3 regions of the Sphingopyxis sp. 550A genome follow, and region 3 is predicted to be linked to each of the others. Evidence: predicted binding sites of a transcription regulator. Region 3 holds the regulator's gene; each other region holds the start of a gene.
What was found. The regulator LexA, encoded in region 3, represses DNA repair genes until DNA is damaged. The targets are predictions, from matches to a motif close to GTTCCNCNCTTGTTCT.
Positions count from the first base shown of each region.

Region 1: a site for LexA is predicted at 2,592-2,607, ahead of radA (DNA repair protein RadA). Genes of this name have one in related genera too.
Region 2: a site for LexA is predicted at 3,570-3,585, ahead of ACVENA_RS18095 (ImuA family protein). Genes of this name have one in related genera too.

Region 1 is NZ_CM131615.1:595,096-600,185, reverse strand. Features, by position in the region: gene ACVENA_RS03025 (monovalent cation:proton antiporter-2 (CPA2) family protein) at 1-90, opposite strand, end outside; gene ACVENA_RS03020 (iron-sulfur cluster assembly scaffold protein) at 87-515, opposite strand; gene ACVENA_RS03015 (CvpA family protein) at 512-1,072, opposite strand; gene radA (DNA repair protein RadA) at 1,214-2,575, opposite strand; gene fsa (fructose-6-phosphate aldolase) at 2,764-3,414, shown strand; gene ACVENA_RS03000 (enoyl-CoA hydratase-related protein) at 3,607-4,410, shown strand; gene ACVENA_RS02995 (acetyl-CoA acetyltransferase) at 4,412-5,090, shown strand, end outside.
Region 2 is NZ_CM131615.1:3,752,473-3,757,562, reverse strand. Features, by position in the region: gene ACVENA_RS18105 (error-prone DNA polymerase) at 1-1,333, opposite strand, end outside; gene ACVENA_RS18100 (Y-family DNA polymerase) at 1,330-2,874, opposite strand; gene ACVENA_RS18095 (ImuA family protein) at 2,777-3,565, opposite strand; gene ACVENA_RS18090 (efflux transporter outer membrane subunit) at 3,901-5,090, opposite strand, start outside.
Region 3 is NZ_CM131615.1:1,569,051-1,574,140, reverse strand. Features, by position in the region: gene moaC (cyclic pyranopterin monophosphate synthase MoaC) at 231-704, shown strand; gene ACVENA_RS07615 (molybdopterin molybdotransferase MoeA) at 701-1,888, shown strand; gene lexA (transcriptional repressor LexA) at 1,966-2,649, shown strand; gene ACVENA_RS07605 (ComEC/Rec2 family competence protein) at 2,603-4,732, opposite strand; gene gltX (glutamate--tRNA ligase) at 4,831-5,090, shown strand, end outside.

The sequences.
Region 1 (5,090 bases), 970 kb from region 3:
GAGCAGGATCGCGCCTTCGAGCAACGCAGCGTCGGTCGCGGTTTCGCTGACGGCCGCAGCCGCCCCGGCCGCGAGACCCATCAGGCTCATGCCGGCGCCGCCTGTTCCTCAAGCGCCGCGACCGCGGCATCGAAGGGCAGCAGGATCGCCCCGTGACGCGCGGGATAGGCTTGCGCGGCGGCGAGCAGATCGAAGCCCGGCCATTCAGGCGACCCGCCCTCGCCCGCGAACCAGCTTGCGATCGCGTTGCGCGCGGCACGGAGTTCGGTCAGAGTCTTGCCCACCGCGTGGCGCGCGAGCAGCGTCGCCGATGCCTGCCCCAGCGCGCACGCCTCGACATGCATGCCGATGCCACTCACCCGGCCGCGATCGTCGGCGTCGACGTCGAGGATAATCGCGCTGCCGCAGAGTGGCGCGCGCATCGATATGCGGTGGCGCGCGCCTTCGCGCGGCGGGAAATCGACCGACCCCACCGCGAGCGCCAATATGTCGCGATTATAGAGCGCGCTGCTCATGGCGCGCTCGCATCCGCCGCGGCCTGCTTGTCGGCGTCCGCCTGCGCCGACCGCGCCTCGGCCCGCCGCTCGGCGATCACCTTGCTCAGCGCCGCGCTGGTCGCGCTCAGCGCCGGATAGGTGCGGCTGTCCGTCATCCACGCCGGGCGCTGCGCGTTGCCGTAGCCGATGTCGTAAAGCAGCGTCGCCGCCATGAAGAGCAGGGTCGCGACGATCAGCCCCTTGACCGCGCCGAAGCCCGCCCCGAGCCCGCGATCGAAGCCGCCGACCAGCGAAGCGCGGCTGCGCTGCCCCATCGTCCGCGATCCCCATTTGGCGAGCGCGAAGACCCCGCCGAACAGGATCACGAAAGCCAGCATCGCCGCGCCGCCGGGCGCCTCGATCCAGCGCGCGACGAAATCGGTGACGAGCGGGTGGAAAAAGCGCACCGCGAGGATCGCGAGGACCCAGGCGAGAAGCGACGTCACCTCCTGCACCAGCCCGCGCAGGAAGCCGAGCACCGCGCCGCCGCCGACGAGAGTCAGCACGATGATGTCGAGGGCCGTCAGATTTGCCATCGGACCGCAATCCAAAAATCACGCATGAAATACAACCGTTCGTGCTGAGCTTGTCGAAGCACCGTCCTTTTCTCCTTCCGGCCAGAAAGAACAGCCCTTCGACAAGCTCAGGGCGAACGGAATAACTTGATGTCAGCCGATCTAGTCACGCCCGAGCATCAGATCAACCAGTTCGCCCAATCGGGCAAAGCCGGTGACGCCGATCCCGTTCACGCCTTTCATGCCCTTTGGCCCCCAACCACTCGAAAGGCCCAGCTTCGCGGCCTCGCGGAGGCGCAGCGCGTCATGGGCGACGGGCCGGATTTCGCCCGACAGCGACAATTCGCCAAAGACGATCGCGTCCGACGGCACCGGCCGCTCGCTGAACGCCGAAATCAGCGCCGCCGCGACCGCGAGGTCGGCAGCGGGATCGGTGAGGCGATAGCCGCCCGCGACATTGAGATAGACTTCGGCCGCACCCATCTGGAGCCCGCAACGCGCTTCGAGCACCGCGAGCACCATCGCGAGCCGCCCGCTGTCCCAGCCGACGACCGCGCGACGCGGCGTCGCGCCGCTGGCGAGCCGGACGGTCAGCGCCTGCACCTCGACCAGCACCGGCCTTGTGCCTTCCAAGGCAGGGAAGACCACCGATCCCGGTACGTCGCGGCCGCGATCGGTCAGGAACAGGCTCGACGGGTTGGCGACTTCGCCGAGCCCTTCCTCGCCCATCGCGAACACCCCGATCTCGTCGGTGCCGCCGAAGCGGTTCTTGACCGCGCGGAGGATGCGATAAAGATGGCTGCGCTCGCCCTCGAACGCCAGCACGGTATCGACCATATGTTCGAGGACGCGCGGCCCGGCGATCGTTCCGTCCTTCGTCACATGCCCGACGAGCACGATCGCGGCGCCGCTGTCCTTGGCGTAGCGGATCAGCTCCTGCGCGCTCGCGCGGACCTGGCTGACGGTGCCGGGGGCGCTATCGATCAGGTCGCTGTGCATCGTCTGGATCGAATCGATGACGACGAAATCGGCGGTGCGACTATCAAGCGTCGCGAGGATATCGCGCACCGACGTCGCGCTCGCCAGCGCCACCGGCGCATCGCCGAGCCCCAGCCGCTGCGCGCGCAGCCGCACCTGCGCCGCGGCCTCCTCGCCGCTGATATAGACGACCGACTTGCCCGCCTTCGCGAGCCGCCCCGCCGCTTGCAAGAGAAGCGTCGATTTGCCGATCCCCGGATCGCCGCCGATCAGCGTCGCCGACCCCGCGACGAAGCCGCCGCCCAGCGCCCGGTCGAACTCAGCGATACCGCAGAGCATCCGGTCGGGCATGACGCTGTGCGCGTCCAGCGTTTCGAGCGCCAGCGTCCGCCCGCCGCGCGACAGGTCGTGCTTGGCCGAAAAGACGGTTTCCGCCGCCTCTTCGACCAGCGTGTTCCACTCGCCACAATCGGCGCATTGCCCCTGCCAGCGATAGCTGACGGCGCCGCAATTCTGGCAGACATATTGGCGTTTCGCTTTGGCCATGCGGCTTCGCATAGTCGGAACAAAGATGGAACGCCAGCAGATTATAAGTTCGTCATTGCGAGCGGAGCGAAGCAATCCAGGGCGGCTTGTCGCGCCCTGGATTGCTTCGCTCCACTCGCAATGACGGGGAAAGGGCTCTAGGGGATCAGCAACACCCGAATCACCCATCCAGCAGGAACGCCCGCGCCATGAAATTCTTCGCCGACACCGCCGAAATCGCCGACATTCAGGAACTCGCCGCGACGGGCCTGCTCGACGGGGTGACGACCAACCCGTCGCTGATCGCCAAGTCGGGGCGCGACTTCAAGGAAGTGACGAAGGAAATCTGCGCCATCGTCGACGGCCCGGTGTCGGCCGAGGTCGTCGCGCTCGACCATGAAACGATGATGAAGGAGGCGGAGATTCTCCGCCGGATCGCCGACAATGTCTGCATCAAGGTGCCGCTGACGATCGACGGGCTCAAGACGTGCAAGGCGCTGACCGGCGACGGCACGATGGTCAACGTCACCCTCTGCTTCTCGGCGACGCAGGCGCTGCTGGCGGCGAAGGCGGGCGCGACCTTCGTCTCGCCCTTCGTGGGCCGCCACGACGACAATGGCTTCGACGGGATGCAGCTCATCGCCGACATCCGGCTGATCTATGACAATTATGCTTATGGCACCGAAATCCTGGTGGCGAGCGTGCGCCACGGCATCCATGTCCTCGAAGCCGCGAAGATCGGCGCCGACGTGATGACCGCGCCGCCGTCGGTCATCAAGGGGCTGTTCAAGCATGTCCTCACCGAAAAGGGCATCGAAGGCTTCCTCGCCGACTGGGCCAAGACCGGCCAGTCGATCTGACCCACACGGAGGATTAGATTGCGGTGTGTCCCCGCGAAGGCGGGGACCCAGAGCGTTACAATGCCATTGTAGTATTCGCCGCTCTGGGCACCCGCCTTCGCGGGTGCGCACGCTTGTTGGAGCACGCCCGTCCTTTCCAGTTGACGTAAACGTCAACTCGCGCCGATACTCGCCCGAAAGGGAGAGATTCGCATGACCGACACCGCCGCCCCCGCCGTCCTTACGACACGCAACGGCCATATCCTGACCATCACGATCAACCGGCCCGAGGCACGCAACGCGGTCAACGCCGCGGTCCATGTCGGCATCGGCACCGCGCTCGACGAGGCCGAGGCCGACCCCGACATCCGCGTCGTCATCATCACCGGCGCGGGCGACAAGGCCTTCTGCGCGGGCGCCGACCTCGTCGCGCTGTCGCGTGGCGGCGCGCTCCAACCCGACGACAAGGCGCAGCAGGCGTGGGGCTTCGGCGGCTTTGCCGCGCACCCGATCTCGAAGCCGGTGATCGGCGCGGTCAACGGCTTCGCTTTCGGCGGCGGCTGCGAGCTCGCGCTGATGTGCGACCTAATCGTCGCCGCCGAAAATGCGCAGTTCGGCCTGCCCGAGGTCAAGGTCGGGCTGTTCGCGGCGGCGGGCGGCGCCTTCCGCATCGTCAAGCAACTGCCGCCGAAGCTGGCGATGGAGCATCTGCTCACCGGCGATCCCTTCGATGCCGCGACCGCGCTGCGTTACGGTTTCGCGAACCGCGTCGTCCCGCTCGCCGACCTCATGCCGACCGCCATCGCGCTCGCCGAGAAGATCGCGGGCAACGCGCCGCTGTCGGTGCAGGCGTCGAAGCGCGTCGCCCTCAGGATGCAGGACGGACAGATCGCCGGCGACGACGCGCATTGGGCCGACAACAGCCGCGAGCGCCGGGCGCTGATGGCGAGCGAGGATGCCCGCGAAGGCCCACGCGCCTTTGCCGAGAAGCGCAAGCCGGTGTGGAAGGCGCGCTGAGATGGGCATGACCGATCCCGAGCGCATTCCCGTCATCATCGGTGTCGGGCAGGTCAACGACCGCCCCGACGACCCCGATCAGGGGCTCGACTCGCTCGGTCTGATGGTCGAAGCCTTGAAGGTCGCGGCGGAGGACGCCGGCGTACCGCTCGCCGACATCGACAGCCTCGCGATCGTCGACCAGATCAGCTTTCACCATCTCGGCAAGCTTTGCGAACCGCTCGCCGCAGCGATCGGCGCCAGCCCCGCGATCAATTACCAGTCCGCCGCGCCGCACGGCGATACGCCAGTGCGCCTGCTCAACGAAGCCGCGAACCGCATCGGCGCGGGCGAAGTGAAACTGGCGGCGGTCGTCGGCGGAGAAGCGCTGCGCACCGCTGCGGGCCGCGCCGCCAAAGCCGCGAGCGGCGAGGACAAGAGCTATAACGCAGTGCGTCAGGTCGCGACGCGCCGCGAACCCAATTATGCGCAGAAGCATGGGCTGTCGGCGCCGGTCGACGTCTATCCGCTCTACGAGAATGCGACCCGCGCGGCATGGGAACAGAGCCTTGAGGACGCACAGTTCGAAAGCGCCGAAATCTGGTCGCGCTTTTCCGAGGTCGCGGCCGAAAACCCCGGCGCGTGGATCAGGAAGCCCGCGAGCGCGGCCGACATATTGAAGGTCGACGACCGCAACCGCC
Region 2 (5,090 bases), 2.2 Mb from region 3:
CGAGCCGCGCGGTGACATCCTCGCTGAAGCCGAGCACCTTGCCGACCTCGCGGATCGTGCTGCGCGCGCGGTAATGGATGACGGTCGCGGCGATCCCGGCGCGCTCGCGGCCGTAGCGGTCATAGATATGCTGGATCACCTCCTCGCGCCGCTCATGCTCGAAATCGACGTCGATGTCGGGGGGCTCGTCGCGCTCGGCCGACATGAAGCGCGAGAAGAGCAGTTCGTGCTGCATCGGATCGACCGAGGTGACGCCGAGCAGAAAACAGACGATCGAGTTGGCTGCCGACCCGCGCCCCTGGCAGAGGATCGGCGGCTCCTGCGCGCGCGCGAAGCGGACGAGGTCGTAAACGGTCAGGAAATAATAGACGTAGTTCCGCTTGCGGATCAGCCGCAGTTCGTTGCCGATCAACTGGCGCACCTTGGGAGGGAGGGGCGTGCCATAACGTGCCTCCGCCGCCATCTTCACCAGATGGTGAAGATAGGGAAACGGCTTCCAGCCCGGTGGCACCGGCTCGTGCGGATATTCGTAGCGCAGATCGTCGAGCCGGAAGCCGATGCGGCCGAGCAGCTTCGCGCTCTGCGCGATCGCCCCCGGATAGCCCGTGAACAACCGCTGCATTTCGGCGGGCGATTTCAGATGGCGTTCGCCATTGGCGTGGAGCAGCCGGCCCGCCTTCTGCACCGTCGTGCCTTCGCGGATGCAGGTGACGATATCGTGCAGCGGGCGTTGCTCCCGGCTTGCATAGAGCACGTCGCCTGTCGCGAGCAGCGAGACGCCGGTCGCCGCCGCCAGGCGCTGGCGTTCCGCCAGCCGCCGCGCATCGGTGCCCGATCGCGGCATCGTCGCCGCGAGCCAGACGGATTTCGGGCGTATGCGCTTGAGCGTGCGGAGCAGGGCTTCGTCGCCGTCCATCGCGATCAGCAGCAGGTCGTCGCTATGGTCGACCAGATCCTCCAGATTGAGGATGCAATCGCCCTTCTGCGCGCGCCGATTGCCGGTCGAAAGCAGCCGGGTCAGTCGCCCCCAGCCGTGGCGGCTGACGGGGTAGGCGACGATGTCGGGGGTGCCGTCGGCGAAGGCGAGCCGTGCCCCGACCACCAGTCGGAAACCCTCTACCATCGCGGGCTTCTTGACCTGCAAATCCTTCAGAAAGGCCCACGCCCGCACCACCCCCGCGACGCTGTTGCGGTCGGCGATGCCGATGCCGCTCAGGCCGAGGTTGAGCGCTTCCGCGACCATCTCGGCGGGGTGCGAGGCACCGCGCAGGAAGCTGTAGTTGGTCGCGGCGACCAGTTCGGCGAAGCCGGGTTCGGGCGGCGCCTCGCTCATGCGAACAGCCCGTGGATATACCAGCGCGGATCGCCCTTCTCTTCGTAAAGCCCGTGGCGGAACAGCCAGTAGCGGCGACCCTGGACATCCTCGACGCGATAATAGTCGCGCGTCAGCCCGCCATTGTCGCGGCGGCGCCACCATTCGGCGGCGATGCGCTCGGGCCCTTCGTAACGGCGCACCGCATGGGTGGCGCGTCGCCAGCGGAACTGGTGCGGCGGGCCGTCGGGGACCTCGGCGATCACCTCGATCGGCTGCGGCGGGTCGAAGAGGTGGAAGGGGCGCGTCGGCGGTTCGCCGGCTTCGGGCGCGGGCCAGGGGGCGGGCGGCGGCGCGTCGATTGCGGGAAGCGCGAGCTGCGCCTGCTCGGGAATATGCGTGTCGGCGCCGCGCAGCCGCTGGACACGGCCGCGGCCGAGCCGCGTCGTCATGCGGTCGACAAGCTCGTCCAGCGCCGCCCCCGAAGCCCGCCCCGCCCCGCCTTCGAGTTTGAGCTGATTCGCGCCGAGCGGGTCGAACCGCGGCACCGTCAGACGGATCATGTCGAAACCGAAGCCCGGATCGAGCGGATCGGCGAGTCCGTCCATCCGTTCGGCGAACAGGCGCATGACGAGCCCGGCGTCGCGCGTCGGGTGCCCCGTCTCGACCTCGATGCCGCGCGCGAGGCCGTCGCTGCGAAAGAAGGTCGCGCGGAAATGGCGTCCGCCCTTGCCGCGAACGGCCAGCGCGTCGATCGCTTCTCCGGCGAGTTCGGTCAGCACCTTGGTCGCATGGGCAGTGCTGCCCAAGGGTTCGGCGAAGCGACGTTCGACCATCACCGGCGGCGGCGCGATGCGTGGATCGAGCGGGCTTGGCGCGTCGCCGAGGATACGGCGCAGCGCGGTTGCGGCACCGGCGCCGAAGCGCGCAGCGATATTCGCCATCGGGCGGCTTGCGAGGTCGCCGATCGTCTTCAGCCCCGCGCGGACGAGCGTGACCGTCGCCTCGCCGTCGAGGCCGAGCGACGCGACGGGCAGCCGCCGGATCGCCGCCGCCTCGTCGGGGGCGGGCGGCGAGGGGTAGCGCGCGAGCGCGCGGGCGGCGTCGGCCGTATCCGCGAAAGCGTGGCGCAGCGTCATCCCCAGCCGGTCGAGCCGCCTCTCCAAGTCGGCGGCGATTCCGGCCTCGCCGCCGAACAGATGCTCGGCGCCCGCGATGTCGAGGATCAGCCCGTCGGGCGCATCGAGCGCGACGAGCGGCGTGTAGCGCGCGCAACCCTGCGCGATCCGGTCGAGCCAGGCATGATCGGCGACCGGATCGTGCGGTACGATGGCAAGATCGGGAACGCGCGCCCGCGCGTCGGCGAGCGGCATGCCGGGGGCGAGCCCGAGGGCGTGGGCACGCGGGTCGACGGCGGCAAGACGGAGCGCGCCGCGCTGTTTCTCGGTAAAGGCGAGCGGGGCGTCAGGCGGCCGCGGCGCCGTGCGGCAGAACCGCTCGGCGGGCAGCCACGGGAAGAAGAGCGCCAGATAGCGCCGCTTCCCCGAAGCGATTTTGGTCATGGTTCCAGTCCAGTCGCCAGCGCCCGCCCGCGGGACCGGCGCGCCAGCGAAGCAGTTCGAGGTCGAAGGCGGGGGCGCCGGGAGCGTCGGCTTCAAGCGCCTGCGACGGGGCGGCGACGACGCTCCAGCGCGTTTCGGCGACGCTCGGCGCGGGTGTGGCATTGAGGCGGAGCATCAGCAGCGTCGCTCCGGCATCGCGCGCGCCGAGGGCGAGGCGGCGGCCCGCGGTGAGGTCGAGCAGCGGAAATTTCCCCCAGCTTTCGACGATCACCGCCGCCGACCCCGCGCAGCGGATCGCATCGTTCGCGCAGGCGAGCAGCAGCTTGGGGTCGAGAGCCTCGATGAGCAGCAGGCGGCCCGGATCGCCGCCGAGTTCGGCGATGCCGGGGGCATAGATCGAACCGGCGCGCCGCGTGGCGTCGGTGGTGCGCAGCCAGATCAGCGGCGCCATGCCCGGCGTGCGGAGCGCGAGCAGCGCGGCGAAGGCGGCGGCGCTCGTCGCGTCGAGTGCGTCGGCGGCGAAAAATTCATGCACGCGCCCCGCCGCGAACCCGCCGCCGAGCGCTTCGTCGAACGCGGCGCAGCCGCTCGCGAGCCCGCCGCCCGCCGGACGGCTTGCCGCACCGCCATCGGCGGCGAGCCGCGCGACGCGACGGCGCAGCGCGGCGAGTTGAGGAGACGACTCGCGCATATTTGTTCCTGATATGTTCTTATAGCGCTTTGTCGCTGGCGCTTGTCAAGGCGGCGGGTGCCGCGTCGATTGATCTCACGCAAAGGCGCAAAGGTGCGAAGACTTTTGGCCGCGAGGGCGGTTTTCAGAGAGTCTCACACAAAGACACAAAGAGGGCAGTTGCCGCCGCAGCGTCGCTTTAATCGTCATTTGAGGAAAATGGGCCGGACTTCGTCCGGCCAATCCCGAATTAACCACGGTACGTCCGGATGCAAATTATGCGGGTGCAACTGCCCTCTTTGTGTCTTTGTGCGAGATTTTCTTCTTCGCGCCTTTACGCCTTTACGCGAGATCAATCAGCGCGCCGCCGCGTCGGGCGCGGCGCCGCTGTCCCCGCCCAGGGCGCGGAACAGCGCGATTCGCGTTTGCACGAGCAGCAGGCCCGTGCCGATCTCGCTGCGCCGCGCCGCATAGAGGCTGCGCTGCGCGTCGAGGCTGGAAAGGAAGCTGTCGACGCCGCCCTTGTAGCGCGCGTCGGTGAGCATCGCGGTGTCGGCGGCCGCCTCCGTATTCGCGGCGGCGGCGCGGACGCGTTCTGAAATCGTGCCCTGCACCGCGAGCGCGTCGGCGACGTCGCGGAAGGCAGTCTGGATCGCGCCCTCATAACTCGAAAGCGCAGCGTCGCGCTGCGCCTTGGTGACGTCGACCCCGGCGCGGCGGCCGCCGAAGTCGAAGATCGTCGTGCTCGCGTCGCCCCCCGCCGACCAGTTGAACGATCCCTTGTCGAACAGGCTCGACAGCGCATCGCTCGCGAAGCCGAGCAGGCCGGTCAGCGAAATCGTCGGGAACAGCCGCGCGCGCGCGACGCCGATGTCGGCGTTGGCGGCGCGCAGGCGATATTCGGCCTCGATCACGTCGGGGCGGCGCAGCAATATCTGCGAACTGACCCCGGCGGGAAGCTGGACGACGCCGGGCGTCACGTCGGAAAGGCCCGCGGGGAGCAGCGCGGAGTCGAAATCGGCGCCGACGAGCAGCCGGATCAGATTTTCGTCCTGCGCGAGCGCGGTCTGCTGCTGCGCGATCGAATCCTCGGCGGTCGCGAGAATCTGTTCGGCCTGGCGCAGGTCGGTGCGCGGCGCGACCCCGCCGTCGAGCCGCGCCTTGGTCAACCGCACGCTTTCGCGCGCGTTGGCGGCGGTATCCTCGGCGATCTTGAGCAGGTCGCGGTCGGCACCATAGCCGGCCCAGATGTCGGCAAGGTCGGCGATCAGCGCGAGGCGGACGGTCCGCGACGCGGCTTCGGTTGCGAGCGCGCTGTTGCGGTCGGACTCGGCGGCATTGGCGAGGCGGCCGAACAGGTCGAGCTCGAACGCGGTGACACCGCCGCGGAGCGAGAAATCGCCGCTCCCGTTTCCGCTTCCCCCGCTGTCGGAATAGCCTGCGCCGGCGCTGACGCCGAGCGCGGGAAACTGGCCCGCGCGGCTGACCCGCGCCTGCGCGCGGGCGGCGGCGACATTGGCATAGGCGGTGCGCAGGTCGCGGTTAT
Region 3 (5,090 bases):
GTGGGGTGGGAAGCGGTCGTTGAAGGATGGCGCTACTTTCCCCTCCCGCAAGCGGGAGGGGCAGCGAGACTTACGAACTTGTTCGTTAGTCGCAGCGGGGTGGGCCATCGCGACGTCGCTGCCCACCCCCGCCCCCTCCCGCCTGCGGGAGGGGAGAGAAGCGTCCGCTTCCGGCCGAAACCCACCATCCCCCTTGCCTTCCCCGCCCCACCTTGCTTGGCTCGCCTCCGATGACCAGCAAACCGACTCACCTCGACGACAGCGGCGCAGCGCATATGGTCGATGTCGGCGCCAAGCCCGCCACCCGGCGCCGTGCCGTCGCGAGCGGTCGCATCGCCATGTCGGCCGAGGCACTGAGCGCGATCCGCAGCGGCAACGCGCCCAAGGGCGACGTCCTTTCGACCGCGCGGATCGCGGGCATCATGGCCGCGAAACGCACGTCCGACCTGATCCCGCTCTGCCATCCGCTCGCCCTCACCAAGGTTTCGGTCGAATTCGACTGGGAAGACACCGGCGTTTCGGTCCGCGCCACGGCCGAAACGACCGGCCCGACCGGGGTCGAGATGGAGGCGCTCACCGCCGTCTCGGTCGCGCTGCTGACGCTCTACGACATGGCGAAGGCGCTCGACCGCGCGATGATCCTCAGCGATATCCGTCTGCTCGAAAAGAGCGGCGGCCGCTCGGGCGACTGGCGCGCCGCATGAACGGCCTGCTTGCCGTCGAGGAGGCACAGGCGCGCCTGCTCGCCTTGCGCCCGCCGCTCGCGCCGGAAACTATCGCTTTTTCGGAAGCTCTTGGCCGCTATCTTTCACAGGACATCGCGGCCGAACGCGACCAGCCCGCGGCGCCGCTGTCGGCGATGGACGGCTATGCGATCCGCTTCGACGATCTTCCCGGCCCATGGCGGATCACCGGCGAGGTGGCCGCAGGCGCCGCGCCGTCCGCACCGCTCGGCGCGGGCCAGGCGGCGCGCATCTTCACCGGCGCCATGCTTCCCGATGGCGCCGACACTATCCTCATCCAGGAAAATGCCGCCACCGAGGAGACAGTGCTCACTCTGACCGGCGATGCGCCGGCGCGCGGCCAGCATATTCGCCCCCGCGCGAGCGATTTCGCCGCGGGCGACCGACTCCTCGCCGCCGGAACGCGCCTGACCCCGGGCGCGATTGCCGCCGCGATCATGGGCGGCACAGCGCAGCTTGCGGTCGGTGCGCGCCCGCGCGTCGCGATCATGACCACCGGCGACGAACTGGTGCAGCCGGGCCGCACGCTCGCACCCGGCCAGATTCCCGACAGCAACGGCCCGATGCTCGCGGCGCTGCTCGCGCGCGAACCCGCCGACGTCGGCCTGCCGCTGCACATGCGCGACGACCGGACGATGATCGCGCGTGTTCTCAAGGATCTGGCGCGACGTCACGACGTCATCGTCACCGTCGGCGGCGCGTCAGTCGGCGATCATGACCATATCCGCGGCGCGCTCGAAGATGCGGGCGGGCGCGTCGATTTCTGGAAGATCGCGATGAAGCCGGGCAAGCCGCTGATCGCGGGTCGCATCGGCGACGCGCTGCTGCTCGGTCTGCCCGGCAATCCATCGTCGGCTTTCGTCACCGCGACCCTGTTCCTGCTCCCGCTCGTCCGCCATCTCGCCGGCGCGCGCGACCCACTGCCCGGAATCCGGCGAGCGCCACTCGCGACCGCGCTTGGCCCCGGCGGCGCGCGGCGCGACTATCTGCGCGCGCGCCGCGACGGCGAGCGCCTCATGCTGTTCGATGGGCAGGACAGCGGCCGCACCTTCCCGCTCGCCGAAGCCGACGCGCTGCTGATCCGCGAGATCGGCGCACCCGCCAAAGCCACCGGCGAACTGGCCGATTATATCGACATCGCTTGACAAGTTCCGATTTGTTCCACTATCGTTCTCCCTATGTCCGGCGCCCGGTCCATTCGGGGCATCATGGAGAACAAGCGATGTTGACCGCCAAGCAGCATGAACTGCTCCACTTCATCCAACAGCGCCTCGACGCGAGCGGGATCTCGCCGTCGTTCGAGGAGATGAAGGAAGCGCTCGGCCTCAAGTCGAAATCGGGTATCCATCGCCTGATAAGCGCTTTGGAAGAAAGGGGTTTTCTCCGCCGCCTCCCCAATCGCGCCCGCGCGCTGGAGGTGCTCAAGACCCCCGAAGGCGCCAAGGCTCCCGTCGTAAGCGAGCGCGACAATATCGTCCCGCTGCGCAAGCCCGCCCCCGCGCTGCGCCCGATCGCCGCGAACGACATCATTGAGGTGCCGCTGCACGGCAAGATCGCTGCGGGCGTACCGATCGAGGCGTTCGAGGATCACAACCAGCTCGCGGTTCCCGCCGCGCTGCTCGGCGCGGGCGAGCATTATGCGCTCGAAGTGTCGGGCGACTCGATGGTCGAGGCGGGCATCTTCGACGGCGATTATGCGCTGATCCAGAAAGCCGACACCGCGCGCGAGGGTGACATCGTCGTCGCGCTGGTCGACGGGCAGGACGCGACGCTCAAATTTTTCCGCCGCGAGGGTAAGATGATCCGGCTCGATCCCGCCAACAGCGCCTATGAGCCGCAGCGCTACGAAGCCGGGCGCGTCATGGTGCAAGGGCGTCTTTCGGGACTGCTTCGTCGTTACCACTGAGCTGGTCGGGGCGGCGCCACGGATGCTCGTCGCCCGCGCGTAGCGCGGCGACGACTCGCGGCCTGCTCCCCAGGTAGATCGCCAGCCCGCCGCTTTGCGCCAGACTGTCGCGGTCGATCGTCAGCCAGCGCCCGATGCATTCGCGCGGCAGCCAGCGATCGCTGATCACGACATCGGCCGCGGCGCAGGCGGCCGCCATCTCGGCGCCCTCGATCCGGTCACGGCCCCGCGAGGCGAGGATGACGCGTTGCACGCCGTCGGCGCCCTGATGCCAGCGACAGAAATCGGCGTTGCATTCGACATGGTCGAGATCGGCGAGCGCGCTCAGCGGCGCGTCGATCCCCGCCGCCTCGCTCATCGCATCGCGCACGAAATCGCCCGCGCGGTCGCGCAGCAGCGCATAGCCGCCGCCGGGCACCGCCGCCGCGATGTTGCGCCCGTCGCCGGTGACGAGCAGATCGGGGCGCGGCTGCGCGAGCAACGCCGCGATCCCGATCGCTAGCGGCACCGCCCCCGCCCAACGCCAGCGCGTCCGCCAGATCAGGATCCAGAGCCCGCCGCCAACGGTCAGCGCGAAGCCCCAACGCGGAAAGCTCGGCAGCGTCGCGACCGCCCCCGGCGTGTCGGCCACCGCGTGCGCAAGCGCGATGAGCAGGCGCAGCGCGTGATCGGCCACCCACCAGAAGGGCGCGCCGAACCCGACGCTATCGAACAGCAGCCCCGCCGCCTCCATCGGCATGATGACGAAGGTCGTGAGCGGGATCGCCACGACATTGGCGAGCGCGCCGTAAAGCCCCGCCTTGTGGAAATGAAACAGTGCGATCGGCGCCAGCGCCAGTTCGACCACCAGCCCGGTGATCAGCAATCCCGCCAGCGCCCGCCCCCATCGCAGCGGCAGCACTTCGTCGCGGCGCGCGAGGAAGCGCTGCATCGCCGGGCTTTCGTGAAGCGCGACGAGCGCAGTCACCGCCGCGAAGCTGAGCTGAAAACTCGGCCCCGCGAGCGATTCGGGACGCCATAACAGCACGATCAGCGCGCCTGCCGCCACAAGCCGCAACGTCAACGCCTCGCGCCCCATCAGAAAAGCGACAAGGACGAGCAGCGCCGCGATCAGCGAACGCAGCGTCGGCACTTCGGCGCCCGCGAGCCACGTATAGCCTGCCCCCGCCAGCGCGCCCGCCGCGGCGGCGATCGGCAGCACATATCCCGCCAGCGCCAGCCGCCCGCTGAGTGCGAACAGCCGCATCGCGACGAGCATCGCAAAGCCGATCACCGCGGTCACATGCAGCCCGCTGATCGACAGCAGGTGCGCCAACCCTGCGCGGCGCATCGCCTCGTCATCCTCGGGCGATATCGCGCCGCGATCGCCGGTGACCAGCGCCGCCGCGATCCCGCCCGGCGATCCCGCGACCTGTTCGTGGATATGCGCGCTGAGCCGCGCGCGCAACGGCTGGCTACCGTGCTGCTCTCCGGGCGACCGCGCGACATCGCCGAGCACCGTCCCGACCGCGCCGATCCGGTCGAACCACGCCCGCTGCGCAAAATCATATCCACCCGGCAGGCTCGCCGTCGGTGGCGGCATCAGCCGCGCGCGGAGCCCGATGAATTCGCCCGGCGCGATGCTGCCGCCATCGCCGCGAAGCGTCAGCCGGACCCGCGGCGGCAGGTCGGGCCGCCGTAGCGGGCGGACGATGAGCCGCACCTGCTCGCGCGCGGGCTGCGGCTCGACCGCTTCGACCCTGGCCGAAAAGGCGGTCACCGCGGGTTGCGCGAGCACCGGCGCCGCGACCCACGCCGCGCGTGCCCAGATCAGCAGCAGCCCTGCCGCCATCACCGCACAGCCGACCACCGCGATACGGCCCGACCGTCGCTGCCACCCCGTCAGCACCCCGACAAGCGCTCCTGCGGCGAGCAGGAAAAGCAACCCGATCCACTGCATCATCGTCGGCATGGCGAACCAGGCGGCGATCCCGGCGCCGAACGCGACTGGAAGCCAGAGCCCGATCCGCTCGCGCTCGACATCGAGCCATGCCTCGGCGCGCTCCGGAAGCCCACGGAGGACCGTAATCGCGTGCGCGAACATGGGCGTTTGAAGCGACCTTGCCGCCATGCTAGGGGCTGCCCCGATCCTCCGTCCCGATCCCCCTGACCGGAACGGCAAATTGAGTGAAAGAGGCCGCAGTGGCAACCGAAAACCCGACCAATCTGGCAGAAGCGACCCCCGAGGCAACGGGCGCCGACGTGGTGACGCGCTTCGCCCCCTCCCCGACCGGATATCTGCACATCGGCGGTGCGCGCACCGCGCTGTTCAACTGGCTGTTCGCGCGCCACCATGGCGGCAAGTTCCTGCTTCGCATCGAGGATACCGATCGCGCGCGCTCGACCGACGCCGCAATCGACGCGATTCTCGACGGGATGAAATGGCTCGATCTCGATTGGGA